DNA from 3 places in the Paenibacillus sp. FSL K6-2862 genome. Region 2 is predicted to be linked to each of the others. Evidence: riboswitches for the same ligand, from Rfam matches in the RefSeq annotation. Region 2 holds a riboswitch; each other region holds the start of a gene.
What was found. A riboswitch is a leader RNA that binds a small molecule or an ion and turns the genes downstream of it on or off. The one in region 2 is predicted to bind cobalamin.
Positions count from the first base shown of each region.

Region 1: it holds a riboswitch for cobalamin, as region 2 does, so the genes downstream of both, nikB (nickel ABC transporter permease) here and cobJ (precorrin-3B C(17)-methyltransferase) in region 2, are expected to answer to the same signal.
Region 3: it holds a riboswitch for cobalamin, as region 2 does, so the genes downstream of both, MHB82_RS06795 (ABC transporter substrate-binding protein) here and cobJ (precorrin-3B C(17)-methyltransferase) in region 2, are expected to answer to the same signal.

Region 1 is NZ_JBBOSN010000001.1:261,490-271,534, forward strand. It holds gene kdpC (potassium-transporting ATPase subunit KdpC) at 1-387, shown strand, start outside; gene MHB82_RS01210 (histidine kinase) at 519-2,858, shown strand; gene MHB82_RS01215 (ATP-binding protein) at 2,867-4,447, shown strand; gene MHB82_RS01220 (response regulator) at 4,449-5,147, shown strand; gene MHB82_RS01225 (alpha-glucosidase/alpha-galactosidase) at 5,258-6,559, opposite strand; gene MHB82_RS01230 (AraC family transcriptional regulator) at 6,755-7,582, shown strand; cobalamin riboswitch at 7,663-7,852, shown strand; gene nikB (nickel ABC transporter permease) at 8,031-8,954, shown strand; gene nikC (nickel transporter permease) at 8,955-9,788, shown strand; gene MHB82_RS01245 (ABC transporter substrate-binding protein) at 9,803-10,045, shown strand, end outside.
Region 2 is NZ_JBBOSN010000001.1:6,161,370-6,171,414, reverse strand. It holds gene MHB82_RS27925 (iron ABC transporter ATP-binding protein) at 1-266, shown strand, start outside; gene MHB82_RS27920 (siderophore ABC transporter substrate-binding protein) at 306-1,292, shown strand; gene MHB82_RS27915 (spore germination protein) at 1,467-3,050, shown strand; gene MHB82_RS27910 (Ger(x)C family spore germination protein) at 3,055-4,254, shown strand; gene MHB82_RS27905 (hypothetical protein) at 4,247-4,468, shown strand; gene MHB82_RS27900 (GerAB/ArcD/ProY family transporter) at 4,522-5,724, shown strand; gene MHB82_RS27895 (uroporphyrinogen-III synthase) at 5,856-6,680, shown strand; cobalamin riboswitch at 6,877-7,065, shown strand; gene cobJ (precorrin-3B C(17)-methyltransferase) at 7,466-9,361, shown strand; gene MHB82_RS27885 (sirohydrochlorin chelatase) at 9,565-10,045, shown strand, end outside.
Region 3 is NZ_JBBOSN010000001.1:1,487,719-1,497,763, reverse strand. It holds gene cobS (adenosylcobinamide-GDP ribazoletransferase) at 1-824, opposite strand, end outside; gene cobU (bifunctional adenosylcobinamide kinase/adenosylcobinamide-phosphate guanylyltransferase) at 821-1,381, opposite strand; gene cobT (nicotinate-nucleotide--dimethylbenzimidazole phosphoribosyltransferase) at 1,378-2,505, opposite strand; gene MHB82_RS06805 (ABC transporter ATP-binding protein) at 2,554-3,375, opposite strand; gene MHB82_RS06800 (FecCD family ABC transporter permease) at 3,396-4,442, opposite strand; gene MHB82_RS06795 (ABC transporter substrate-binding protein) at 4,439-5,440, opposite strand; cobalamin riboswitch at 5,850-5,978, opposite strand; gene MHB82_RS06790 (histidine phosphatase family protein) at 6,151-6,798, opposite strand; gene cbiB (adenosylcobinamide-phosphate synthase CbiB) at 6,789-7,769, opposite strand; gene MHB82_RS06780 (adenosylcobinamide amidohydrolase) at 7,811-8,608, opposite strand; gene cobD (threonine-phosphate decarboxylase CobD) at 8,608-9,735, opposite strand; gene MHB82_RS06770 (lipoate--protein ligase) at 9,947-10,045, shown strand, end outside.

The sequences.
Region 1 (10,045 bases), 5.9 Mb from region 2:
GTAAAATCACCGGCCATGTTCCAACCCCGTGCATCCAACGCGAGTTACGACCCGACGGCGTCGGCAGGCTCCAATCGGGCTGTAGCTTCGGAGGAGTATATCGGTGAAATGAAAGATAAAATTGCTCAGCTTAGACAGGAAAATCCGGCACTGCAGCAGATCCCTGCTGATCTGGTAACTGGTTCGGGCTCAGGTCTGGATCCTGACCTTTCGCCTGAAGCAGCAAAAGCACAGATCCCGCGAATTAGTCAGGCGACGGGTCTTCGTGAGCAGCAGCTCGTAGAACTTGTGGAAGCACATGTTCAAGGGCGTCAGCTCGGCATATTCGGCGAGCCGCGTGTCAATGTGACTGCACTGAATCTGGCGCTGACAGCAGAGCTGAATTAGCCTGCAGGAAGTATCTGAGTTCAAGTCAAAAGCGACATGGATTGCCTTATCTATCATTGGCCTTCTTCCGGATTTCGGAAGGGGCTTTCTCCATTTTCGATAAATTGGGAGTGGAAAGGAGACATCAACGGATGCATGAAAGCTTCAAGCGCAGATCAGCCGAGGACATCCTGAAGATGATTACGAAGCTGCAGCAGGGCACGCTCACTATCTATATTGGTCCGGTCAGCGGTTCAGGCAAAACCTATCATATGTTAAGAGAAGGGAATACGCTGCGCCAGCAAGGCATTGATGTCGTGATCTGCGCGGTATCGACCATGCAAAGACCCGAAACCGTGGAACAGCTCGGCGAGCTTGAACGGATTCCGAGTATTCACTGGTGCCGTCAGAGGGATGGCATGGAGATGAAGGATCTCAATATAAATGCTCTGCTGGAGCGCAATCCGGAAGTGGTGCTCGTTGACGGACTGGCGCATAGAAACCGCGAGGGAGCTCTGCATGCTACGAGGCTGGAGGATATTCAGTATCTGCTGAAACACAACATCAGTGTCATCACAACGGTGAATGTCTACGAGCTGGAAGGATATACCGAACTGGCCCGTAAACTCACAGGAATTGCGGCAGAGTATACCGTTCCTGCAGGGACACTTGAATTGGCTGACGAAGTGAAGCTGATCGATGTGACACCGGAAACGGTTTTGACCCGGCTTGCCGAAGGACATTTGAAGGGGTATGAGGGGGGGGCTTTGTTTCGACAAGGCAACCTGGGAATTTTACGGGAACTGGCGCTAAAACTCGTTGCCGAAGGTGTCAATGAGTCCCTGCGGGAACACCGGGAAGAGATGGGCATTATCATGACAACAGGCATTATGGAACGGGTGCTGGTATCAACCCAATATCACTGGAATGGATCCATTTATATTCGAAGAGGGCAGCAGATTGCGAAGCGACTTAATGGTGATCTATGTGTGGTCACGTTCCGCGACATGGGGAAGGCATTAACCAAGGAAGCCACGGTATTTCGCCGAAACATGATCAAGCTGGTGGAGAAATTCGGAGGAGCATTCGAGGAATTGCCCATGACGCATCGTCGCAGGATTCCATCCACCTTGGCACGTTATGCTGCCAGGCAGCAGATTACGCGTATTGTGATGGGTCACTCACGTCATACCCGCTGGCAGGAGTTATGGCAAGGTTCAGTCATCAACTCGCTCCTGCACAAGCTGCAGGGGGTAGATCTGTTCCTGCTTGCAGACCGAACCGAACTGGATGGAGAACGATTACTTCCGGCGAAATTGCCGGATACCCGCAGCACAACCTATCGCAGATTAAGCGATCAAGAAGTGAAGATACAGATCGGCCAGATTCAGCGAGGCAAATTCAAGGTATACATCGGTGCTGCCCCGGGTGTAGGCAAAACCTATATGATGCTGCGGGAAGGCAACGATCTGCTCCGCAAAGGCATTGATGTTCGAATCGGCTTGCTGGAGACGCACAATCGGGCCGAGACCATGGAACAGATCGGACAGCTGCTTGTCATTCCACGGGATCGTCGGACATATCAGGGAGTAGCATTGGAGGAAATGGATACGGAGGCTATTCTTCGCCTTTGCCCGGAAGTCGTGTTGGTGGACGAACTTGCCCATACCAATGTACCCGGAAGCGTAAGGAAAAAACGTTACGAAGACGTGCTTCATCTGCTGGATGCAGGGATCTCGGTCATTACGACCGTTAACGTGCAGCATCTGGAAAGCCTGAACGATGCCGTAGAGCACATTACGGGAATTCGGGTCCGGGAGACGGTACCGGATCAGATTCTGCAAATGGCAGATGAAGTGCAGTTAATCGATGTTGCACCCCAGGCCTTGCGGCAGCGCATGCGGGAAGGTAAAATCTATGCAGCAGCCAAGGTGGAGCAGGCACTTGCGAATTTCTTCCGCATCGGCAATCTGATTGCATTGCGGGAACTTGCCCTGCGGGAAGTGGCCGATGATGTGGATGAACGGCTGGAAGCGAAGGAACAAAAAAGTGCACTTCGGGGCCCTTGGCGAAGACAGGAAGCGGTCTTTGTCTGTGTAAGCAGTGACAAACATGCGGAGCGGTTAATTCGCCGTGGGTTTCGCACGGCCTATCGGTTGAAGGCAGTATGGCATGTACATCATGTACATGTAGGCAGGGCAATGAGTGACGAAGTAAAGGATCAGCTGGAGGCCCTGGAACAGCTAACCGTCCGGCTGGGTGGGGAATTTCATATTCATCACAGTGAGAATCTGAGGGAAGTATCAAGTATTTTGGCAAGCAAGGCAGCAGAGGAAAAAGCAACGCAGCTGGTCGTTGGTCAAGCGAAGAGGCTCTGGTGGTTAAATGGCTATCGTGGTGCCGGATCGGTGGTCAATCGGCTGGTACGGCTGTCCAGACATATGGATGTATTAATAGTTGCAGATTACGATTATGATCCAACCGGGATGTGAACAGTACTGTGCCTGAACGAAACACAGAAGAGAAGGGGATTCCTCGGTTGCACCGGGTTCCCCAATATGTATGGGTAACCATTGGCATTACCTTGTTAACCCCACTGCTTCATGTCATCGGCATGAGTAGTGATCTGGTTAACGTCTCACTCATTTACCTGTTTCCCATTTTGGTGAGCGCCGTTTACTGGGGATTGGGCCCTGCAATCTACGCAGCGAGTCTTAGCGTAATCATGTTTGACTTCTTTTTTGTGCCTCCGAATCTCAGTTTTACCGTTGCGGATCTGCGATATATTTTTTCCTTTATTGTGTATTTGGCCGTAGCTGTGTTAACAGCCACCCTTTCCAGTCGCTTGCGTCAGCAGCTGGAGATGGTTAGGAAGCGTGAGGCCACTACCAATTCATTGTATGCGCTCAGCCGCCAGATGACGGCTGTTACGGATCTGGATACCCTGCTCCATCATATTGCGAGGCAAGTATCACACACACTGGGTACCCAGGCTGCCGTATATTTGCCTGATGCTCATGATGAGCTGAAAGTAACGGCATCTGCTGATGACCTGGGAACCGCAGTCTGGGGTGGAGAGGAATCAGAGATCGCGATTGCCAAGTGGGTGTACAGGAATGGCGAAACTGCAGGGAGAGGTTCTACCAGCCTGCGGGAATCCTCCGGTCTATACGTTCCCTTGCGTACGGAAGATCAGGTACACGGCGTGCTTGCCGTCTGTATGGAGGCCAGTGATATTCAGGAGCAGCGGGAACGGCTGCAATTACTGGAGGCCTGTGGAGGGCTGGCTGCCAGTGCAATTGCTCGCGTCAAACTGGCAGAGGAAGCCAGGGTGGCACAGATGACTGCCGAATCAGAGCGCATTCGCACGGCTTTGCTGGACTCTGTGTCCCATGAACTGCGGACGCCCTTAACGACGATCATTGGATCCGCTACAGGATTGATCGAGAATGACGCCATATTTACCCCGGAAGACCGGAAGGAACTGACGGGCAATATTCGGGATGGAGCCATGCGTATGAACCGACTGGTGACCAATTTGCTGGGCATGGTGAAGCTGGAGAGCGGCATGCTGCAGCTGCGCAGGAAATGGTGTGACGTTGGGGACATGATCAGCGTGGTATTAACGCAAGTAAGGGAATTCAGCAAGCATCGGAGCATTCGTGTGGATTTGCCGGATCAACCGTTATTTATATGTGGAGATGAAGTGCTGCTGGAACAGGTGCTGATCAATGTGGTCAGCAATGCCATTAAATATTCACCTGACTATAGCGAGATTGTCCTCACTGTTACGAGGGATGAGGGGAATTCCAGGCTGACCATTGTGGTAGCGGACAAAGGCGTGGGTATTCCCGATGCGGACAAAGAGCGGATTTTTGAAAAGTTTTACCGGTTGGAATCCTCTCGTCATGTGACGGGCACAGGACTGGGACTGGCTATATGCAAAGGGATCGTTGAGGTTCACGGAGGAACGATTGAAGCAGATCCCAATCCGGGAGGCGGAACAAGAATGAGCATCTGTTTGCCCATGGAAACGCCGGAAGCATTATTTCCCTATAGAGGACAAGGAGAGGTTGAGTAACATGACGGCATCGCAAGGGGCACGCATATTGGTTGTAGATGATGAACCACAGATTCGCAAACTGCTGAAGGTGACCCTGCAGGCTCATCAATTCGAGATTCATGAATGTGGAGATGGCGACGAGGCTGTCATTCAGGCGAGCATCGTTCATCCGGATCTGATCATACTCGATCTGGGTCTGCCGGGGATGTCCGGGATGGATGTGCTGCATCGCGTCCGCGAATGGTCCCAGGTGCCCATCATTGTGCTGACGGCGAAGGAGCGCGAGGAAGACAAGATTGCTGCCCTTGACGGTGGGGCTGATGATTATGTAACGAAGCCGTTTGGCATGGGTGAACTGGTTGCCCGGATTCGGGTTGCGCTTCGCCATGTGGCGAAGACAACCGATGAACCTGTACTGCGTTTTGGGTCTCTCACTGTAGATCTGGCACAAAGGCAGGTGGAGCTGGACGGTTTGCCGATCAAATTAACACCCACAGAGTACGATATGCTGAAGGTTCTGGCCTCCAATGCCGGAAAGATCATTACCCAGCGCCAGCTGCTGCAGCAGGTATGGGGCGGGCATCATCACGAATCCGACAGTCACTATCTGAGGGTCTACGTGGGTCATCTGCGCAAAAAGTTAAAAGAAGACCCTACGCAGCCACGATTCATTCAGACCGAGCCCGGAATTGGCTATCGCTTTTTGCTTCAGGATTAGTATGAAATTGTAACAAGAATCCCTTATTAGAAAAGCGCCGGAGCCTCCTGGATTTACAGAGGTCTTCGGCGCTTTTCTAATCATCAATGAAATAAAAACTATCTTTTGCTTTAGGATGTATACTTCGGCAGCCAATCCCCATGAGCTTCAATCAGTTCATCACACATGGCAACGATGTCATCAATGGACAGCTCGGCAGCCGTGTGCGGATCCAGCATGGCGGCATGATAGATATGTTCCTTCTTGCCCGTCATGGCCGCTTCAATCGTCAGCAGCTGGGTGTTGATGTTGGTGCGGTTCAGTGCCGCCAGCTGTGGAGGCAGGTCACCAATGTATGTTGGGCTGATTCCAGATCCGTCCACCAGACAAGGAACCTCGACACAGGCCTCACGAGGCAGGTTGGTAATTAGACCGGTATTCATTACATTACCGCCAATTTTGTATGGACGGTTCGTTTCCATTGCTTCCATGATGTGCGAAGCGTATTCGCGGCTGCGCGTATGTTCAATATGTTCACTGGCAAACAGTTTCTCGCGCATTTCCTTCCATCCTTCAATCTGGTTCACACAGCGGCGCGGATACTCATCCAGCGGGATGTTGAAGCGTTCGATCAATTCCGGATAATTCCGTTTGATAAAGTATGGATGATACTCGGCATTGTGCTCGGAAGACTCGGTTACGTAATATCCAAAACGATTCATCAGCTCGAACCGCACCATATCATGATGCTGCTCCTTCTGTTTCTCCCTCGCCAGGCGTTTAATCTCTGGATACAGATCCTGGCCATCTCTCGTTACTTCCAGCAGCCAGGCCATATGGTTGATTCCTGCCACTTTTGCAACTACGCCTGTCTGATCCATTCCCAGCGCTTCAAACAAGTGAGGCACGCATACCTGCACGCTGTGGCACAGACCTACCGTTTTGATCCCTCCATGCACGTTCATGACATTGGTCAGTACGGCCATCGGGTTGGTGTAGTTCAGGAACCAGGCGTCAGGACACACTTCCTGCATGTCCCGGGCAAAGTCGAGCATGACTGGAATGGTACGCAAATTACGGAAGATACCGCCAATGCCGAGGGTGTCAGCAATAGTCTGACGCAGCCCGTATTTCTTCGGTATTTCGAAGTCCGTAATTGTACATGGATCATATCCGCCCACTTGAATGGCGTTAATGACATATTTGGCACCGCGCAGTGCTTCTTTGCGGTCTGTGTATTTTTTTACGGAACAACGGCTTCCAAGAGAACGGCCCATACTGGTCAGCAGTCGCTCGGAATCATTCAGCCGTTCGGCATCGATATCAAACAAGGCCAATTCAAAATCCTGCAGTGCTTCAGTCATCATGACGTCACCTAATACATTTTTGACAAAAACGGTGCTGCCTGCACCGAGAAACGTAATTTTGTTCATCTCAAGTCCAGCCTCCCTGAATAATGGTGTACCCCAACTATAGGCCGATCCAGCTTATATAACTATGGTTCAACCTCTCCCTTACATGGCATAATCCCATTTTTGGTCCCGCTTTCAGCTGATATTTAACCAATATACCTGTTATAATCTAAAGTAAGATACATGTTGATGCGGAAGAAGTGAAGGGGTGGGAAGGTGAGTCCAATCGAGATGAACGTGTTGCCCATGGACTGGACACAGATGGAGCTGGTGCTGCTTTTTTTTGGCTGGGAGGATTGTGATCCGTCTCATTATTGGGGTCCGGGGGTACGAGATTCCTATGTGGTTCATTACATTCATGAGGGACGGGGAACCGTTCATATGGAAGATAAGGAGTACCATTTGACGCAGGGTCAGGGCTTCGCCATTCTGCCGGATACGATCATTCATTATGAAGCCGACGCGAACGAGCCTTGGACATACTCTTGGTTCGGATTTAAGGGCGTACATGCCAAGACTTTCATGCAGCGGGCAAACCTGAGTCCAGCATGCCCTGTATTCGAAGCCAGGGATCCAAAGGTAATGGATGGTTTATATGCAGACATGGTTCAGGCCTCATCGCGCAATGGTGGAGATGTATTTAGCCAGAGCCTGCTGTACCGATTAATCGCCGAACTGATCTCCTCATCCCCTGATGAGGACAAGCCGCAGAGGCCCCTTTCCACCAAGGATGAATACATCAGACAAGCAGTTAAGTTTATGGAGAACAGGTACAGCCAGAAGACGTCCATCCTTGATATTGCACAGTCCGTGCGTCTGGATCGTACGTATCTGTCCGGTCTATTTAAGGAGAAGTACGGAAAGTCGTTACAGGCCTTTTTTCTTGAATACCGGATGAATCGCGCAGCAGAGCTGCTGCAGAGCTCAACGCTTTCGGTCAGTGAGGTTGCCCACTCCGTGGGGTATACGGATCCGTTGTTATTTTCCAAGATGTTCAAGCGTGTGACAGGAGTCTCCCCCAAAGGTTCGAGAGAGCGGGAATAGGCTGATGAGCTATTTCAAATTTGAATAAATGCTTTGATCATTATCTGTGAGCCAGCTATACTGGTACAGAATGCATTTCAATTGAATATGTGGAACTGGGTGCTATACCTTCGGGTAGAAGCTTAATAGGGAAGACCGGTGTGATGCCGGCGCGGTCCCGCCACTGTAACAGAGGAGTCATGCAGCGTTATGCCACTGGTTTAGGCCGGGAAGGTGCTGCAATGACGAGGATTCTGGAGCCAGGAGACCTGCCTAGTTTAACAACACAGTAGTACCTACGGGAGATAGGAAGGTGTTTAGAGAGCATGATTTTTTCTGAAAATCTGTTTATTTAAGACGTCCTTATCCGGTATTAGCGGAGAGAGACGTCTTTTTTGATATGCATGGACAAGTCACGTGCGGGGTTGGAGATTGGGGAGAGGATGTCAGACATGTGAGTAGATATATTGTGAAAAGATTCATTCAGCTGGCAGCCGTGTTATTTGGCATTTCGTTTCTGACATTTCTGCTGACCTATCTGTCTCCGGGGGACCCGGCAAGGCTTATGCTCATGTCTACAGGAGTCACTCCGTCGGACGAATTGGTACAGCAGGTGCGTGTCCAGCTGGGACTGGATCAGCCGTTTTGGATACGCTACGGAACCTGGCTGGGACAGGTGCTTACCGGAGATTTCGGAACGTCCTATAAATACGACAGGCCTGTGCTCGACATTCTGCTGTCCAGGCTTCCAGCCACGCTTCGGCTAACAGGAAGTGCCCTGCTGCTGGTCATTCTGATTGCGTTTCCACTGGGTATTTTGTCGGCCGTCTACAGAAACAACGTGCTGGATTACGTCATACGCCTGTTTTCGTTTGCCGGGTTGTCCATGCCCAGCTTCTGGCTCGGGATGCTGCTCATGCTGGTGTTTGGCGTACAGCTCAAGCTGCTGCCCGTCATGGGGAGTTCGGGCTGGAACAGCCTGATATTGCCCGCATGCACACTGGCGTTACCTCTGATCGCCCAATATATCAGGCAGATCCGTACGGTGATTCTGGAAGAGATGTCCCAGAATTATGTAACGGGGGCCAGAGCCAGAGGTGTGAAGGAGAGAGTCATTATGATGCAGCATATTTTACCCAATATATTATTGCCCATCGTTACGCTCATGGGCATGTCTACAGGCGCCCTGCTTGGCGGGGCTGCCATTGTGGAAAGTTTGTTCGTATGGCCCGGTGTAGGGCAGATGGCGGTGGATGCCATCTTTACAAGGGACTATCCCCTGATTCAGGGCTATGTCATCTGGATGGCAACCATCTATGTATTGCTGAATCTGATTGTTGATCTCTGGACACATCTGCATGACCCGCGGATTCGACTGGACGTGGATGTGTGAATGAGAGAATTTAAGCTTATTCTGACACAGCATCGCTGGTTCACGTTTCTATGTTCATTGACCCTCCTCTGGGTCATTCTCGCCATGATTGCGCCGCTGCTTGCACCGCATGATCCACTGGCAACGAATTTTGCCAAGGTACTGCAGCCTGCCAGTTCGGAATTTCCGCTTGGAACCGATCAGCTTGGACGCTGCGTGTTATCCCGTCTCCTTTACGGGGCCAGGATGTCGCTTCTGCTTACATTTATGATGATCGGAATTGTGTTTGTGCTTGGTGTAGCCATTGGTGTTATCGCGGGTTTTGCCCGTGGGCTGACGGATACAGTGCTGATGCGGTTATCCGATACGCTGATGGCCTTTCCAGGATTAATCTTCGCTATCGCAGTAGTGGGGATGCTGGGGCCAGGCCTATTTAATACGGTAATTGCCCTGGCTGTTGTATGGTGGGCGAAGTATGCACGACTGGCAAGAAGTCTGGTGATCTCGCTTCAGCAAAAGGAGTATGTCGCTGCGGCAGCCTTCAGCGGTGCGCGGAAGATTCAGATCATCACCAGAACCATCCTGCCCAATATGCTGTCTCCTCTTATCGTTATGGCGATGATGGATGTGGGCGGCATGATGTTATCCATCTCAGGCCTGTCCTTTTTGGGGCTGGGTGCTCAGCCTCCTGAACCGGAGTGGGGGGCGATGCTGAATGAAGGCAGGCGATATTTGCAGACAGCTCCGTGGCTGTTGATTTATCCGGGACTTGCGATTTTTTGCACGGTGATCATTTTTAATTTGCTGGGCGACAGTCTGAGGGATGTGCTGGATCCCAAGAAAAAGGCAGCTTAACAGGAGGAACGGGAATGAATTCGAGATATGGAAAAACGCTAACGCTTACCATACTGTCATTATTGATCTTATGTATTATCGCGGCATGTGGCCAAACCCCAACAAGTACTTCCACCTCATCATCATCTGGCGAAAAGGCAGCTGAGGCGGGCAAAGGCAGTGCAGGTACACCGACTCATCTGAATGTAGCGCTATTCTGGCTTGGAAGTAATCTGGATCCTGCAGAGGAGTGGAACGGCTGGACCCTTACACGGGCA
Region 2 (10,045 bases):
ACCTGGACATGAAACATTCCGTGCAGATTATGAAGGTGCTGCGCAAAATGGTGGATGAGCTTGGCAAAACGATAGTCATTGTCATTCATGACATCAATTTTGCATCCTGCTACTCCGATTATATTGTTGCGCTCAAAGAGGGCCGTGTCGTTCAGGAAGGTAAAACGGAGGACATCATTGATACGGAAGTATTACAGCAGGTATATGACATGCATATACCAGTGCAGGTGATCGATGGACGCAAGATTTGTGTGTACTTTTCGTAAGGAAATTAAACCAATATAGAGAGTGAGAGGTGTCTATTTATGAAAAAGGGTTGGTTGTTTACGCTGCTCGTTGTATTGTCTGTGGTGCTGGCAGCATGCGGGGGTAATAAAACAGCGGAGAATGCGGGTGCAAGTACAGGAACAGGTTCAGAGGCCAATGCGGGGGCAGCACAGTCCAATAAGGAGATTGTTATTAAACATCAACTTGGCGAAACCAAAGTGAAGAAAAATCCGCAAAACGTGGTGGTGTTTGACTATGGCGTGCTGGATACCCTGGATCAGTTGGGCGTAGAAGTTGCCGGTGTTCCCCAAGAAGGCGTTCCTCCATATCTGGAAAAGTATAATGATGCAAAGTACACCAACGTTGGTGGCTTGAAAGAAGCCGATTTTGAAAAGGTAAATGCCATGAGTCCTGACCTGATTATCATCTCGGGACGTTTGGCCGATTCATATGAAGAATTGAGCAAGATTGCACCGACCATTTATATGGCGGTAGACACCGAGGATTACATGAATTCCCTGACGGAAAACGTGAAGACACTTGGTGAGATTTTCGGCAAGGAAGCTGAAGCAGAACAAGCGTTGACTACCATTGAAGCCTCTGCTCAAGCCTTGAAAGACAAAGTAACGGCTGCAGGCAAAAACGCACTGATCGTGTTGACAAATGAAGGCAAACTGAGCGCATATGGTGCAGGCTCTCGATTTGGAGTCATTCATGACGTATTTGGTTTTAAACCAGCAGATGCCAATATTGAAGTGTCAACGCATGGACAGAGCGTTTCCTTTGAATATGTGATGGAGACTAATCCGGATTATTTGTTTGTGGTAGACCGCAGTGCAGTGGTTGCAGGCAGTGGGGAAGCAGCTCCAGCTAAACAGGTCATCGAGAATGATCTGGTTAAGAATACAACAGCGTACAAAGAAGGACATATCGTGTACCTTGACCCCAACTACTGGTACTTGTCCGGTGGCGGCCTGGAATCCATTCAGGAAATGATCAAGGAAGTGGACGCAAGCGTCAAATAACGGAAGTATATAACAGCAACGTATTGGAATTGGGAAGAAGGATCTCTGCGAACGCAGGGATCTTTTTTTGTTTTCCTGAAGACGGAAGGATGCATGGATTTTTGTAAATCGTCCACATAATTCCCGTTCATTTGGCACAAGCTACCTTGTATAAAAAAGAGCGGAGGGACGGACATGGCCGACAGGACAACAGGAAAAGAAGCTGCCTCAAACGCAGCCGAAAAAAAACATATCCCCTTGGGGCTGCCATCTCCGCCCATATTGAAGCAGCCCATCGGATTGACACATGAGAGCCATATGCTTGCCCTGGAAGACATTTTCTCGGACAGTTCGGATGTGGTGTTCCGCAATGTCATGATATCCCCTGAAGTTCAGGGACTTCTGGTGTATATCGAAGGGATTGTCAATTCGGCTGATATCCAGGATCATATGCTCCGTCCACTGATTCGGGGACTGATCGAGCAGCGTACCGATGAACCTGACGTCCCCATCGATGATACCCGGATTGCACTAACTCAGGTGAAAAAGGTAGACACCTGGGCTGCCGCAGCCGATGGTGTGCTGGAATCCTCGGCACTGCTGCTGCTTAATGGAAGCCGGGAAGCCTGGCTCTTTAATGTCAAAGGCGGCGTCCGCCGGGGAGTAGAGGAACCTCAAACGGAATCGGTTATTCGGGGCCCCCGTGAAGGTTTTACGGAGACATTGCGTGTAAACACGGCACTGATTCGTTTCAAATTAAAAAGTCCTTCGCTCAAGATGCTGAGCATGAACATCGGAACAGAGACCAAAACCAATGTTGTACTGACGTATCTGGATGACATTGCGGACCCCAAACTGATCAAGGATGTCAAAAAACGCCTAAACAAGATTAAAATTGATGGCGTTCTAGAAACGGGATATATTGAGGAATTGATCGAAGATCATCCGTATTCCCCGTTCCCGCAGATGCATTATACCGAACGGCCCGATACGCTGGTTGGTAATCTGCTGGAGGGCCGTTTTGCCATACTTGTGGACGGCAGCCCGTTTGCGTTGATTGGGCCAGTTACCATGTGGCAAATGCTGCAGGCCAGCGAGGATTATTATGAACGGTTCTTTATCAGTAATTTGATACGGTGGATCCGGTTTTTGTTTGTAGCCATCGCACTGTTTCTGCCAGCACTATATATCGCTGTAACAACTTTTCATCAGGATATGCTGCCAACCACGCTGATTCTGAGTATTGCCGGTGCAAGGGAAGCCATTCCGTTTCCAGCCCTTGTGGAAGCTCTCATTATGGAATTGTCATTCGAAGCTTTACGAGAGGCCGGGGTCAGGTTGCCGAAAACGGTAGGCCAAGCCGTCAGTATCCTAGGTGCGCTCGTGATCGGGCAAGCAGCAGTTCAGGCCGGAATTGTATCTGCACCGATGGTTATTATTGTATCCATGACTGGTATTGCGTCTTTTACCATTCCACGCTTTAACTTTGCCATCACGGTTCGCTTGCTGCGGTTTCCCATCATGCTTCTTGCCGGAGCGCTTGGGTTGTATGGGATTGTGGTTGGATTGGTGTTGATCTCTGTGCATCTGACGCAAATGACCTCTTTCGGTGTACCGTATCTGTCAGGTCTTAGTCCTTATAACAGAACGGATACCAAGGATATTGTGATTCGTACACCTTGGTGGAAGATGATCAATCGTCCTTCTACGGTGCATCGGGATCAGAAGCGTATGAATGCCAAGATCAATGGTTCGCCAGAAGCTGAGGAGGGATGGTAAGCTCATGCATTTCATGCATAAGTATCGCACCGTGGTGCTGCTTTTCCTGTGTACCCTCCTGTTATCAGGCTGTTGGGATCGCGAAGAGATTAATGATGTTGCATTTGTGATTGGAATTGCAGTGGACAAGGAGAAGCAGGATTATAGGACAAGTTTGCAAATAGCGTTACCTGGTCAGTCTGGCGCTTCCGGAAGTGAAGGTGGCGGGGGAGGGACAAGCGGGGACAAATCCTGGTTCATGCTGTCCACGACAGCCAAAACGTTTCGCGGGACCTCGCTAGAAGGGCAAAAGGCCTTATCCCGGCGTCTCTATTATGCTCATCGTCGTACGCTGCTGATCGGAGAGGACCTGGCCAGGGAAGGCATTGCTCCGATGCTGGACCTATTAACCAGATATCCGCTGAACCGCCTGTCAGCCATGCCAGTCGTGACCAAGGGAGAAGCATTTAAGGTTCTTGATGCAGACGCACCCATTGAAAAATTTCCTTCGGAAATGGTACGGGAGTTATGCTTCCTGAATATGCGGCATCCGCGTTCGCTCAAATTGTTTATAGACTCCATTCTTGCCGACGGCATAGATCCCTTTCTTCCGATCGCTTCCCTTACGGAAAACGTACCGAAGGATTGGAAGGATGTCAAAACCAATATCAAGCTGGATGGACTGGCAATCTTCAAAAAGGACAAACTGGTGGGAATGATCGAAAAGGCTCCTGCGGATGCACTGATTTTGGCCATGGGTGAAGCCAATACCCCAGAGGTAATGGTTAAAGCTCCAGAGGGAGAGGGGATGTTGTTCCTGAAGCTGAACGAAAACAATTCTTCGTTCCAGCCGCATATTCGTAATGACAAAGTGAGTGTCACGATTCAACTATACGCCAAGGGAGTTTTGGTGGATAACGAATCGAATTACGGCGATCTGCGGGAACGTGAGATTTTGACGCTTAACGAAGCTTTTCACAAAAAAGTGAAGGAAGATATCGAGGAGGGCGTAAGGCTGCTCCAGCGTAAGTATAATGCCGATATTTTGGGGATTGGTCGGTCCATCCATCAGCAGATGCCAAAAGAATGGGACAGGATCAAGGACCGTTGGTATGACATATATCCAAATATGGAGGTTGTGGTAGAGCCCCATATCATCATAGAGAATGTAGGTATTACTAATAAACCGATTGGATTGACTGAGGAGGAGATCGTCCATGATTAAGCCGCTCGTGTTTACTTACCTGGCGATGGTCATCATCGTCATTATCATGGATTTTAAGCATCTGAAGCAGGCGGCGGCGATCAACCGTTGGTTATCTTATGTGGTGATAGCAGGCAGTACCGGAATTTGGTTCTATGTTACTCATTTAAGCAAAACGTTCTTTATTACGGTTTGGCTGACCCATTGGATCCAGCGGAATTTACCGCTGCCATAGATGTTTGTCACATATCGACATTCCGGTTGAGCAGATAGAAAGGAGGTAATTTGATGAATCAGGCAGTGACTAGCCGGCAGCTAACGCTGCTAATCTTGCTGCTGAGTGTAACAGGTACGCTGATTCAGCCCCATGCACAGGCCATTTTCTATGCCGAACAGCATGCCTATCTATCCTATATTCCTGTGTTTCTGGTCACATTTGCATCTATGTGGATGTTAAATCGTGTCCAAAGCCGGTTTCCCGATCAGGACCTCTTCGAGTCACTGGTCAAAAGATTCCCCTTCTTGGGAAGGGTGACGGGCCTGATGTATATCATGTTTTTTCTTTTGATATTTGCTCGTGATATCCGGTTAATCGGTGACTATGTAAGTATAACCTTGCTTGAGACGACGCCCATATCCATTATCGTGTTATCTCTCTTGGTCATGGCTGTGTTTATTGTCAGAGGAGGGCTGGGTTCCTTAATTGGGATGTCTGAGCTGTACATTACCTTGTTTCTGCTCAACTCAGTCATTGTCCCATTCATGTTGATTCAACAAGTTAACCTGGATAATCTGATGCCGTACTTTGATATTGATGTAGCTGGTGTAGGCAAGGGAAGCTGGTACATCTTTTCCTTCTTTGGAGAGATGATTGCACTGCCTTTTGTCGTTAAGGGAAGCGACTTTCGGTTCAAACCGATAACATGGGGAATAACGATCGGTGCCTTGCTGATGATGCTGATTATGATCGAGACCATTACCTCCATTGGTGTGCCGATTGCGTCGAGGCTGGTATACCCGTCATACGAACTTGCCAGACAGCTGCAGGTAAGTGACTTTCTGGACCGGTTTGACCTGGCCCTAGCTGCAGTAACCATGCCAGCGATGATTACGAAGATTGGGTTTGACCTGTATTTTATCTGTTGGGGTCTGAAACGGATCATTCCCAAAGTTTCCGGGAAGCTCATGACGGGTCCAATTGCACTGTTAGGATTCGTATGTGCATTTTGGTTTTTCAAGAATGCGATTCAACTGTTCCGCTTCACGCGGGAATGGACATGGATTGCCATTCTGTTCGAAGTTCTCTTTCCCATCATTCTTTTCGTGTTTCTCCGACCACGTAAAAAGGAAAGAGACTCTTCACGTCAAGGAGAGAAGCATCGTGAACCATCCAAAAAGCAGCATGAACAGGAGAAGAAAAGACGTGGTTCGGACCAGGAAGACGAAACTGGAAAGGATGACATGCAGGGGGGCGAGCTTCAGCCTTCCTGATGCCAATCATAAAAAATCGTTATAGAAGATCAGGCCAAATGACGTGAAACGTGGTTTCCCTCCATGAAACTACCCTGTATACTGTAGTCAAACGAATGACGTTCGGACGAACGAACTGGGGGGAAACATGAATGGCTCAACATTTGGCAGGTATACGTGTAGCACTGACGGGACCGCGTAAATCCAAGGAAATGGCGTTGTTAGTTGAGAAAATGGGTGGCATTCCACTCGTGCGGCCAGCACAGGGAACGGTATTCCTGGATGATCGGAACATACGTAATGGTCTCGTATCCTTAATCTCTGATCCACCCGATTGGGCAGTATTAACTACTGGCATGGGGCTCGATGCCATATTTGAAATGGCAGAGGATATGGACATAGCTGGTCAACTGCTGGATGTCCTGTCGGAAGCTTCAATTGCGGCAAGAGGATACAAAACGGTGAATGCACTTCGCAAGCGCAAGCTCGTACCGCTGGTCCGGGATGATGATGGCAGTACGGACGGGCTGATCCGCGAATTCACGCCACATGATCTTGCCGGCAAGAAAGTCATGCTCCAGCTTCATGGGGAGACTGCGCCGAAGCTGGTCAACTGGCTGGAAGAACAGGGTGCCGAGGTAAGACAGGTTCTGCCTTATCGCCATGTACCGCCGGAAGAGGCTGAACTGGAACTGCTTTTGAATGAGATCGTGCAGCGTGAGGTTGATGCCGTAGCATTCACGAGCGGTCCCCAAGTAAGGTTTTTGGCAGCGTATGCGGCTTCCCAAGGAAAGCTGGAACAGATGCAGCAGGCCTTCCGGGACGGTGTCATTCCTGCATCTGTTGGCAAAGTGACTGCGAACGCCATGCGTGAAGAAGGGATTGAAGCACGAGTTGTTCCGGAGGAAGAAAAGATGGGAGCGCTCATCGTTGAGCTGGGACGATATATTGCTGCAGCACACGCAGATCAATCCTGATAAGCAGATCAGGACGTAGTCTAATATAGTATCTAGTAAGATTGTTATGAGGGTTTCTCATATGCATATCATAATTCAAGTTCTGATCGGTTCTGGATCAGAACTTTTTTTCTGTTTTGTCTGAAAATAGAATCAAGGACAAACATCATAAGCATGGACATTTTTTCCTGAGCGATGTTATGATGAAAGCAATATCATTCATGAAAACAAGCAAGGTGCTCTTGCGTCGAGCAAGAGGTAACAGGGAATCGGGTGCAAATCCCGAGCGGTCCCGCCACTGTAATGGTGAAGCCCTTTTCATCCAGGTCACTCGTACATTCGGGGAAGACAGAAAAGGAAGCTGATGATCCAGAGCCAGGAGACCTACCTTGCATGTGTCACCGAACCCTTCGCGGAAAGGAGTGGTGTACGAAGAATCAGGAAACGGGCGAACAACCGGTTCGCCTGGCAGGCCCTTTGCGGCCATGCAGCCACAGGTCTATCCTCTATAGGGCCGTGGACTGTCTTCTTGAGTGTACGTACATGCGTATCCCATCCGTTATAAGGATGGGATTTTTTTGTTTTTTTACAGTCGATCTGGAACTGGATTTAATCGAACATGCCGCGAAGAAGAAGGTCGGTCAAGCCGTCCTTTTTCACTGTTTTGGAATAGCCGGGATAAGAAGGTTGAGCTGCACGGAGCAACTCAATAATCAAGAGCTCGCTACAGACAACGGCTAAAGTAGCGATGATATAGATGTGGTTGGCGTGTTAAGGGTGAACAGGGAGATGGAGGAGGAGAAGCAATGCAGAGTCAAGGAAAGCTGCTGATTATCGGATTTGGCCCAGGAGCGATGGAGCATATCACCACACGGGCATTGGAGGCACTTCGGGAGAGTGAGGTCATCATTGGTTATAACACTTACGTTGATCTGATTCGTCCACTCCTGGACGGACAGGAGATTGTACGGACAGGCATGACCGAGGAAGTAAGCCGGGCACAGGAAGCGGTCAGACAGGCCGAGATGGGCAAAATCGTTGCAGTAATCTCCAGTGGCGATGCAGGTGTATATGGCATGGCCGGATTAGTGTATGAGGTGCTGATGGAGCAAGGCTGGAAGCCGGAAACGGGCGTTGGCGTTGAAGTTATCCCGGGTGTATCTGCCATTCAATCCTGTGCTTCCTTGCTGGGTGCACCCGTGATGCATGATGCATGTACGATCAGTCTGAGTGACCACCTTACGCCATGGGAGACGATTATTCGCCGTGTTGAAGCAGCAGCATCAGCTGATTTTGTCATTGCTCTGTACAACCCTCGCAGTGGACGCCGGACACGCCAGATCGTGGAGACGCAGGAGATGCTGCTGCGGTACCGTAGTCCTCAGACACCCGTGGGGCTTGTAAAAAGTGCCTATCGAGAACGTCAAGATGTTGTGATGACCACGCTGGAAGACATGTTGAATCATGATATCGGCATGCTTACGACTGTGATCATTGGTAACTCCTCGACCATGATGTACGAAGGACTCATGGTCACACCGCGCGGATATCAGCGGAAATACACGCTGAATACCGTGGAACAGCCGCTCAGACCGCATGAGCGGCTCCGCACGGAAGCTGAGCCTTGGTCGCTCGGTGCGATGGAGGCCCGCTCTGCCGCTTCCGCCGATGCAGCAAGCGCGGCCCGCGATACGCAGATCGCGCAGCCGGCTGCGGAACCAGCCCTGCGCGGCGCTAGCGCCAGTACGGGCATGGGCCCGCAAGGGCAGCAGGGCGCTGGCCTGCCTGCTGCTCAGCCAGCGAGCGGCAGCACCGCGGTGCTTGCAGCCGAGCGGCCTGCAGCGGTCGAAGGCGCACCTCGTGCTGCCTTGGCGGTGCCGCATGCTGGTCCAGCCGAACTGGCTGCCGAAGCACTGACGCGGCTTGCGGCAGGCGGCAAGCTCGCTGGCGAAGCGGCCAGCCGCTGGCTGGATGCAGCCGGGTCTGGTGTTCCAGCCGGAACGCAGGCTGCAGGGGCAGCTGCTGTGCGGACAGCACCCGAGCCGGGACGCAAGGCACCGCTGTTTGAGATTGGCGTGTCGCCTGGCGTTGGCAACAAGAAGTTTACCGCAGCCCAGATGGCGCTGCTGGCACAATGCGCGAGTGAAGAAGGCGAGCTGGAATACACGCCGGAGCATCAGATTATTTTGCGGGTACCGACCTTTGAGCCGGATCAGCTGGTAGAAGAACTGCGTGCAGCGAATTTCATCGTGGTGCCGATCGGTGACGTTATCAAGGTGAAGGCCTGTGACTTCTGCAATATGGAGAAGGATGATGCTGTTCCGATGGCCAATCATTTGCAGGCTGTTATAGGCGGACTTAGTGCGCCGAAAGAGACCAGCGTAGCTCTGAATGGCTGCGGCATGGCGTGTTACGGCGCCGTGCTGGAGGACATCGGTATCGTCTACCGCAAGGGCGGATACGACCTGTTCCTTGGCGGCAAGAAGTTCGGACGAAACGCTCACCCTGCCCAGCCGGTAGCCGAAGGGATTCCAGGTGATCAGATTGGCGGGATTGTGGAGCGAATCGTAGCGGAGTACAAGGAAAAAGGACACCCGAATGAGAGGTTCCATAAATTTTTCAAACGCGTTGGAGTAATCCAAGGCTTCCGTCACGTCGATGCGCCTGTGACCGTGGAAGTAAACCCGGTATGCGGCGACTAGGGATTGTGCCAGTTTTGTTACCATCTGAATATTTTTTTAACCAGCGTTTGTAGTTATACCGGAAAAATTCCATTGCACTTTTATATAGATCGAAATGATTGGGTAACCAGGTTACCCTTCGTGAAAGGCTCGTTTACCAAGTAAGCACAACCTAAAATTGAGATGCCTGGTCTATGGATCAGGCGGGGGAGGAAGAAGCCATGATGAATGCCATTTTGCTGGTTGGACACGGCAGCCGTGATCCAGAGGGAAACCGGGAGTTAATGGAGTTTGCACGAGCGGTAGCGGAGAAAGCGCCGGAGAATACCGTGGTAGAGACCTGTTTTCTAGAATTAACAAGACCGAGCATCGCCGAAGGGGTTACGGCTTGTGTAGATAAAGGGGCAACGCGCCTCGTATTGGTGCCGATTATTTTGTTTGCTGCGGGCCACGCCAAAATTGATATCCCGAATGCCATCGACCGGGCCAAGATCCGTTATCCGCAAGTGGAATTCGTATATGGGCGTCCGATTGGCGTACATGAAAAAGTCGTACAAATTATGCAGACCCGTCTGCAGGAAGCACAGCCTGTCCTTGTTACCGCCAAGCAAGGCGGCGCAGCAGTGGCGGCTCCACCCGCTCCTGTTACGGATGAAGAGACAGCCGTACTTGTCCTTGGACGGGGAAGCAGTGACCCAGATGCCA
Region 3 (10,045 bases), 4.7 Mb from region 2:
ATGGCAGCTGCAATAGGATACAGCCACCAAGGTAATGTCCCAAGGCCCCTATCCATCGCCAGCATTTCTACCATACTGCTGCCAGGCTGAAAGATCCACACCGCGGCAAGTGTGATGACAGCCGCCAGGATGGTCAGTCCAACCGCAGCGCTTCGTGCCCGCTGGACTTCTTTTCGTTCACCAAGGCCCTTGAACAGGACAGCAAGTCCATCGTCCCCCCTGGCATTCGGCCAAGCCGAAATGGCATATACCATGAACCAGCGGCTCCAGATCATGGGCAGAATCAGCAGTGCTCCATACAGCCAGTTACCACGTGCGATAAAATCAGCAATTAAGGCTGCTTTCATCATGAGCAGCAGCACGCAGGCAATCACGCCCATGGCTCCAACGCGGCTGTCTTTCATAATCTCCAGCATTCGCTCACGGGTACGATAGCTGAGCAGGCCATCCGCTGTGTCCATCCAGCCATCGAGATGGAGTCCCCCCGTAAGCCATACCCATAGGGTCAGGGTCAATACGGCCGCCGGGAACGATGGCAGCAGTGCACCTGTAAGCGCGCCACCAATCCAGACACTTAAACCAATGGCCGCACCGACCAGCGGATAATAGACTACACTTTCCCGCAGCAGTGGCGGAACGAAGTCAATCTGCATTTTCACCGGGAAACGGGACAAAAATTGAAAAGCGGCCGCAGCCGCATGTTTTTGATCCAGTCTGTTTACATACTCCGCACCCTGAGCAGGCCCCTCGTTTATCTGATTCAGGTGGTCTTCACTGGTCATTTCCTCACGATTATGCGGGCTGTTGTTACCGTCATGGCTCATAAGCGATACTCCTTGCTCTTCAGCTCCATCGCAATCCCTACCGTTACCAGAAATACTTCGCGGCAGATGGCAGCGACTCGCTGATTCAATATGCCCGCCAGATCTCGGTACCTTCTGCCAAGCGGATACTCTGGTACGATACCATCGCCCACTTCATTCGTAACCAAGACTAGCAGTCCGGGATAGGACTCAATGGCAGTTACCAGCGCATTCATATGATCCAGAACAACCTGTTCAGGTTCTTGCTCATGGGTAAGCAGGACGTTCGTCAACCAGAGCGTCAGGCAATCCACCAAAATGGTCGGAGCTGACGATCCTGTATGCGATTCCCCCATTCTTGTAATGAGTTCTGGCAGTGCCAAGGGTTCCTCCACGGTATGCCACAGGTAGCCCACTTTATCCCGCTGATTCTGATGCAGACGTATCCGTTCACGCATCTCGTCATCATACGCCTGTGCGGTTGCGACATACCAGGCCTCGGAGGAACGCTGCATGCAGAGACGCTCGGCAAAGGAGCTTTTGCCGCTCCTTGCCCCGCCCGTTACAAGTACACTCATGGAGATACCTCTCCCCGAACCGCCGAAGCAGCTGTTGATGACTCATCCGCGGTCTCATTCTCATTCGAGCTTCCCGAGACACCAGCGCTTGCAAATGTGGCCATCTCATTCAGAATACGGCAAGCCGCATCGATTAGATGAAGACTGAGCACACCACCTGTCCCCTCACCCAGCCGCATGTCCAGATCCAGCATCGGTTTGAGGCCAAGTTCGCGCAGAAGCGCAGCATGTCCACTTTCATGCGAGGTATGGGAAGCAATCATATATTCCACACTGACCGGAGCAAGCTGTCTCGCAATCAGTGCCGCTGCAGTGGAGATAAACCCATCCACCACCACAGGGCAGCCATGAGCTGCCGCTGCAAGGATGACACCTGTCAGTCCGGCAATTTCCAATCCGCCCACTTTGCCAAGCACATCCAGGGCATCGTCTGCATCCGGTGCATTTACACTAAGTGCCCGGCTGACTACAGCAGCTTTGCGCTGCAAACCTGCGTCATCCATCCCTGTTCCCCGACCAACCGCAGATGCGGGTGCCGTTCCGGTTAAAGCACACATGACTGCAGCACTCGCCGTAGTATTTCCGATACCCATTTCACCGGTGACAAATAACCGGGTTCCCTTGGCGACTTCAGTCGCCACGACCTCGGCTCCGGCAAGAATCGCCTGGATCGCTTCATCACGGCTCATGGCTGGGCCCTGCGCCATGTTGGCTGTACCTTTGCGTACTTTGCGGGAGACCAGGTCCGGGTGTTCCAGATCGGCATTCACGCCAATGTCCACACAGATGACATCTGCCCCTGCATGGCGCGCCAGAACGTTGACGGCCGCTCCTCCTGCCAGAAAATTATGAACCATCTGCGGCGTTACCTCTGCCGGGAACGCACTGATGCCTTCGGCAACGACGCCGTGATCGGCAGCCATTACGATGACGGCCCTGCGATCCAGACAAGGGCGAGCCTCGCCGGTTATCCCCGCAAGTCGAATAACCAGCTGTTCCAGTTTGCCGAGACTTCCCGGCGGTTTCGTTAATGAATCCACATGTGCCGAGGCTTCCGCCGCCACTTCTTCATTAGGACCCACGATCCGATCGATTAACTGTTCCAACGTCTGTTCATTATTCATACCGCCAGCACTTCCTTCATCAAAATATAGGGTCTCCCCGCTGTTCATTCACTCGTGTTCTCGCCGCAGCAACAATTGCGGCAATCCAGTATCGGGATGATTGACCATGGCCGGGTTCACCCGGAAGATATCCCGAATGTTCTCTTCCGTCATCAGCGAATGGGGTGTTCCACTGCTTACGCACATGCCCTCGCGCAGAGCGAGAATCTGATCGCAGAATTGCGCAGCAAGGTTCAGATCGTGCAGCACAGCCACAATGGTAATGTTGTTTTTTTGCCGCCAGGAAGATAATAGCTCCATGAATTGCAATTGATATCGGATATCAAGAAATGTGGTTGGCTCATCCAGCAATAATAATTGGGGCTCCTGGGCCATGACTTTGGCGAGCGCCACCCGCTGCCTCTGCCCGCCGCTGAGTGCATCGAGCGGCCTGTCGGCCATTTCGGTTAAGCCCAGTTCTTCCAGTACCCGGTCCACCACGGCCGCTCCATCCGTGGATTCCCTGCCTAGCCAATTCTGATAAGGATAACGTCCCATCTCCACCACATCTCTGACGGGATAGGAGATGGCAGGCAGGCCATCTTGTTGCAATACCGCGATCATGCGGGACAGGTCTTTGCGAGTGTATGAGGTAATCTCCCGCCCTGCAATCCGAATGCTGCCTGCACCAGGCTGTTCGGTTCCGGCAATGAGCTGGAGCAGCGTTGATTTCCCGCTTCCGTTTGGACCAACGACACCCCACCATTCGCCTTCTGTGACACGCCAGTCCACGTTATGCAGTGCCTGGTGCTCACCATACATTTTGCCTGCTCCAGTAACTTCAATCAGTGGATCGTTTGAGGTAACGCTTGTACCTATGTTTGCACTCATGCTTTTACTCATGCTTGTACTCATGGCATCACCCCTTTTCGCAGCTTTTTATTCCGATGCAGCAGATACGCGAAGAAAGGGGCTCCCACAAAGGCCGTCACCACACCAAGCGGAATTTCGGTCGGTGCCAGCAGGGAGCGTGCAATCGTATCGGCCCATACCATGAAGATGGCTCCGCCAATCGCGGACAAGGGAACCAGCAAACGATAGTCAGGCCCAACGATTAGACGAAGAATATGCGGAATGACAAGACCGACGAATCCAATGACACCCGAAACTGAGACGGCCCCGGCAGTAAGCAGCGTTCCTACGGCAAGGACAGATAGCTTCAGACCATCCACCTGGACACCGATATGTGCAGCCTGCCGTTCACCCAGTGCAAGAACATTCAAGGAACGGGCACGGCTCCAAAGGAAAATCAGACCCAGTATAAAATACGGGAAAAGGATGGCCGTATACGACCACCCACGCAGAGCCAGACTTCCCATCGTCCAGTATATAATTTCGTTAATCGTCTGTTTCGACATGGTCGACAGGAAGGAGACCACCGCTCCCAGAAAGCTTTGCATCACCACACCCGCCAGAATCAGGCTGTGCGTCGGTATTTTGCGCCCTTCACGAGCCAGGGCGAGTACAAACCATAATGTGAGCACGCCCGTCAGAAACGCAACGAGCGGCAAGGTCCAGATTCCGATCAGTGCATACTGCAATCCGAAGAAAATCAGAAAAGCAGCGCCCACCGATGCACCAGACGATACGCCAAGCGTAAACGGATCTGCCAGCGGGTTACGAAGGACCCCCTGAAAGCCTGCTCCGGCGATGGCCAGCGATGCACCCACGAGTACAGCAAGCAGTACCCGCGGGAACCTGACCTTCCATATAATCTGCTCGGCTGCCGTACTCCAGTCAGGCGTGATCCAATCTCCGATCCATGGCATGTGATGAAGCAGAATGCCTGCAATGTCACGGACAGGCAGAGCCACTGAACCGATGCCCGTACAGATCAGCACAGTCAGCACAAGCAGCAGAATTCCGGCTGTTCCGTACACTGCCAGCTTTTTACTCATTGGAACAGGTCAGGATAGATCGCTTTGGCTACAGCTTTCAAACCTTCCGTTACACGTGGGCCCGGACGGCTCAGCAGGTTGGCATCCAGGCCAATAACTGCATCGTCTTTCACCGCCGTGATTTGATCCCAGCCGCTGCGCTCTTTGATGATCTGATCCAATGTTTTGGAGTTCTCATCAATAACATCATTGGCGTACAGAATGACATCCGGATTGGAAGCAATAATGTTCTCTTCGTTAATTTCATTCCAGCCCACGAGGTCGGAAGCAACGTTGATTCCACCGGCTACCGTAATCAGTTCATCCATGAATTCGCCTTTACCCACAGTCCAGCCTGGGGAGAATTCAACATATACCTTTTTCTGATCTTCCGACTTCACAGCCTTAACCGCTTCGGTTATGTCCGCTACATCTTGTTTCATCTTCGTGATGAGCTCCTGTGCCTGCTCCTGATGATCCGTGATTTTGCCGAACGTTTCGATGTTGTTCATGACATCGTCTATCGATTTCGGATCTGTTTTGAAAATGGTGATTCCCAGTTCGCGCAGCTTCGTCACAGCTTCTTCGCTCATGGAGATCCCTGTAAATACGATGTCTGCTTCCGCTGCGATAATTGATTCTTCATTGGGCTTCGACACACCGCCCATTTTCGGTTTGGTCGTTGCAGCTTCCGGATAATCGTCATAGTCGGATACGCCTACGATCTGCTCGTCTAGTCCAAGCGCGAACAACGACTCGGTTTCTGCCGGAGATACGGATACGATTTTGGCTGGCGCTTTCTCAAACGTGAAGGATTCACCTGTCGCATCCGTTACCGTAAGTGGATATTGTGTTTTGAGATCCGTCTGCTCCTGGCCTTGGGATTGCTCCTGTGCAGGCTGCTGCGTAGACGTACCTGTTCCCTCGCTCGTTGTTGCATTTCCACAGCCGGCCAAAGCCAGTGTGAGCATCGCTGCTGTCAGCAGGGACGCCATGCCTTTCCAATTCTTGATGTTCATTCTGTTCATTCTCCCCTTCTCTATTTGTACTATTTCTTGCAACATGCTCAAACTCTTACTCCCCATACTTTGGTGTTCCTATATAAGGTTTGAACTGCAACATTTACACGTTAACGGAGAGTGCAGAACCGATCTGGAGAAACGAAGTGTTCGCCTTTATCACCGGATTTCCCCTTTTAATAAGGGGATCAAAGAAATCTGGGGATAACAGCGATCGGAAGACGGTACTGCAATCGTAGTGGTCTAGTGTAAAGCTTACAGGTTCATCCTATATGAACAAAAAAATCCCCGATCCTTACGTCAGGATCAGGGATGACGTCTCGCATATGGCGATCTGCACATCTACAGCGTACCCGCCGTTGATGCACATAGAATTGCCCGAAACGCTGTCCTTTCCTCGAAGGAACACCGGTTTGTACGTCCAGGGCAGGTAACCTGACTTACAGGACTGCTCGTCCTGATTTACAGTGGCGGGACCGTGCCGGATTCACACCGGCTTCCCTATTTCACCCATTGTGCCGTTCATCGTTTGCATTAACTCGATGAGCTCTTCTTGCTCGCACAAGGGACCCGTGGTCGCTGATATTGTAACCATTCAAGTGAGCATGTACCATCCATCAGCGCTTAAGCGCATAACGAGATATATATTCATGCTGAAGTCACACTTCTGTTGTGATTATAGGTTATATTGCACATCCTTACAACCCGATTCACGGAAAAGACACCCTGCTTGAAACCCAGCTATTTCCGCTTTTTTCAAGCCGAACCTTAATTGCTTGCCCCGGAATGACCTGCGTATCCCAGAATCCCAGTTCCGTTATGAGGCGTGACAAGGCGTACCGAATGACACCGCCATGGGTAACTACGGCAATCACAGGAACATGATTTTCTTCGGAATGTTCCTCTGGCGAAACGGACACAAGGCACTCCTCCACGAAGGAGTCGATCCTCGCAGCAAATGCCTGCCAAGGCTCACCGCCCGGTGGCGTCACATCCTGCGGTGCATCAATCCAATCCCGGTAGAGCGGATTGTCCTTGAGCACATTGTAAGTCATGCCTTCCCATTGCCCAAAATCAATCTCACGCAAACGCGAATCATACTGTACTTGTCCTGCTTGTACCGGGGCAATTCGTTCCACTGTCTGCCGGCAGCGCAGCAAATCACTGCAAAATAGTGCATCCCATGTGATCCCGCGAATGGACTCGCGAAGCGGCGCCAGTTCCCGCACTGCATCCTGCAGGAGACCAATATCGGTATGTCCGAGGTATCTCTTTTCCACATTCCAAGAAGTTGTCCCATGACGGATAAACACGATCTCCCGCGTTCCTGTTACACGCTTCCCGGAATCTACTTCCATAACAGCGCACCTCCTGCTGTCCAGATGCCGAACGTTACCAGCCAGCATAACAGCACAAAAGCTCCCGCCGACCAGAACATCAAACGCGTGGTCCGCACGATATCCTCTGATTCCATCAGCCGTGTCTGATCGCCCATATAGGCTCGAAAAGAAGCCACTCCGTGATAGACGTTATACCCGCCAAGCCTGATGCCCAGCGCTCCCGCAACGGCCGACTCCGGGAATCCGCTGTTTGGGCTAGGGTGCAATCTGGCATCCCGGCGAACCATGCGTGCAGCGCCTTTTGCGTTCAATCTCATGAACCATGCACCCGTAATGAGCAGCAAGGCAGTAAGCCGCGCCGGAATCCAGTTCGCCCAATCATCCAGACGAGCAGAGGCCCAGCCAAGATGCAAATACTTTTCATTTTTATAACCAACCATGGAATCCAGCGTATTGACGGCCCGATAGGCCATCGCTAGCGGGGCACCGCCAATCAGGGCATAGAACAGCGGTGAAACGATGGCATCTACGATGTTTTCCGCTACAGTCTCCACGGTTCCCCTTACCACTTCCGGTTCATCCAGATGCGCTGTATCCCGCCCCACGATCATGCTTAGTGAACGTCTAGCCGCAGGCCAATCCCTTTCTCTCAGATGACGATACACTTCCATGCCTGCATCCTTCAGTCCTTTGGAAGCAATGGTGGTGGAAATTAGTACCACTTCAACGATAACGGAAATCACTGGGTGAACAAGTCCCAGGATATATAACACTCCCCAAGTAAGCACCAATGAACCACCCGCAATGACGATCGGAAATAGCATTCCTGCCCGCTTAAGCCCATGATCGCTGCTCACTCGTTTTCTTATCGTCCGCTCCAGTGCAGAAATTCCTTTCCCCATGCCGATCACCGGGTGGGGAATCCAACGTGGATCTCCGATGAGGCGATCCAGTATGTATGCTGCTAAAATAATCCATGCCCCTGTCATTCCTGCCCATATGGGCCAGTCTGCCCATTGACTCAGAGATATCATCGCTTGCTATTCCTCTCTTTCCACGCCTGTCCAGCTTGCAAACTTTCGGTAACGGCATCATAGACGACACGCCCAATCCCTGCCCCAATCACTGTGGCTGTTCCTGCGTAAGAGATCAGTGGTTTCCCCTCCACCTGACTCGTGGCAAGCACAATGGCATCCGTCGTCGTTCCCGTTGCAGTCAGTCCATTTTCCGCATCCATTACACCGCAATCCGAGAGTGCTGCCGTTTTGGCTTCCACCGCTGTCTGAATGGCATTGACCATAGCTCCGGGCGTCATGCGGCCGTTGATCCATAACATGATATTAATTGTACCGGGAGTGTAGGGTGATTCAGCGGCTATTCCCTCCTGGCTAGTTATGTTCCCTGCAGCATCAAATACGGTTCTTGCGGAGCCTGCCCGGGCAGCATTGGATACACCTGCTGTCGTACAGCACAAAATCCCTGCTTCCTCGCCCACATATTCCTGAACCGATGTGTGAGCAAGCTTAACCGCTGTCAGCAATCCGGCACAGCCTGTTGTGCGCTCCTCCCACCCTCTCAGGAGGTCTGCAATATCACGCGGCGGGTCGTCACAACGATAATGCCTGTCTACATAAATATTGAATATGCGATCCAGCTCGATCATACCCCCGCCGAACACGGCACTCGAAATGGCGCTTACCGGGTTAGGGATCGCTGCTCGAATATGGCGTTCATGTGCGCTGATGGTTAACCCGGGCCATGCAGAAGAAGTATATTCATTTTGCTCTACATTTGCATGGGTAAAGTGCTTCAAGAATGGCAATGCCATTACTCCACCCCCCCGCCCGTTGGCACCGGAGTCGGTTGTCCGCTCACACTTCTCATTTCGTTCACCAGACGAAGATTCGACTTCGCGTCCTTCACCGCCAGTCGGATATGTCTTTCCCCGAGTCCAGGGTACATGGCGCAGCTTCGGATCAGAATCCCTCGCTCCCCCAGAGCCGCCTGTATGGTTCCTGCTGTCCATGGCTTCGGCACACGTGCCAGCAAGAAGTTCGCTTCCCCGCGTGTCACTTCGCATCCACAGGCCTCCAGGCCGGATGCCAGTTTCTCTCGTTCAAGCGCCACCTGTTCCAACGTCTCCCGTTCAAAAGCTTCCCCGCTGCTTAGACAGGCTTCTCCCGCGATCAGTGCCAAGCCGTTGACACTCCAGGTTACCTGTTTCTTCGTCATGGCACGAATCAGATCCGGGCGTCCAATCGCATAGCCAAGCCGAAGACCCGGAATGGCATAGAACTTGGTCATCGAGCGAATGATGATCACCTGTGGGTAATCCTGTAATCGGGAAGCCAGGGATTGTCGCTGCGTTTCAGGAATGAAATCCATAAATGCCTCATCAATCACCAGGACCGTATCTGTCTTCTCGGCATGACGGGCCAGCCGCTGCAATACTTCAACCGGATACTGTACTCCATTGGGGTTGTTCGGCTGTCCAAGAAACAGCAAGTCCACCTGTTCCATCAGCTTCTCGATATCTTCGGGAGCTGCTCGCCATTCGAGCTCTTCCTGCCCCAGAACATGATGCATTTCTGCCCCAAATTGCTTGGACAATGAACGATACTCCGAGAACCCCGGTTCCACTGTGCCCACCTTCCGTGGAGAGAGTCCGAGCAGGATCAAAGCCATGCTTTCCGCAGCTCCATTCCCTATAGATATATACTCCTCTGACAGGCCAAGGCGTTCGCCAAGCAATGATTTGAATGTCCGATGTGCAGGATCAGGATAACGAAGTATCGCCCGCATCCCTTGCTCCAGCGCTTTCAGAACGTCCTTGGGCGGACCCAGAGGGTTAATGTTTGCACTAAAATCAAGGAAATCCTCAGGACTTCCCCCAAATCTTGACGCAGCAGTCTCCACGTCACCACCATGTCCAAAAACTTCAATGATACCGCTCATTTTGTCCGTCATCCTTTCTGCATGTCATTTTTATTATGGATGGCGTAACTGTCACGGGTCAATCCTGATTTACCTACACCATCCATTCCCTGCTTCAATTCCTTTGTGTCCAATCGACAATTCGATTACAATAGAAGAGGAATTTTGATTCGCAGGCGCAACACTACATAAGGGATCATCGTCCCTCACATACATTAATGGAGGAATGACCATGCTGTTTGTTGATAACCAGGGCATTACAGATCCTTCTGTAAACCTCGCGATTGAGGAATACATTTTGAAGCATCTGCCGATGGATGACAGCTATCTG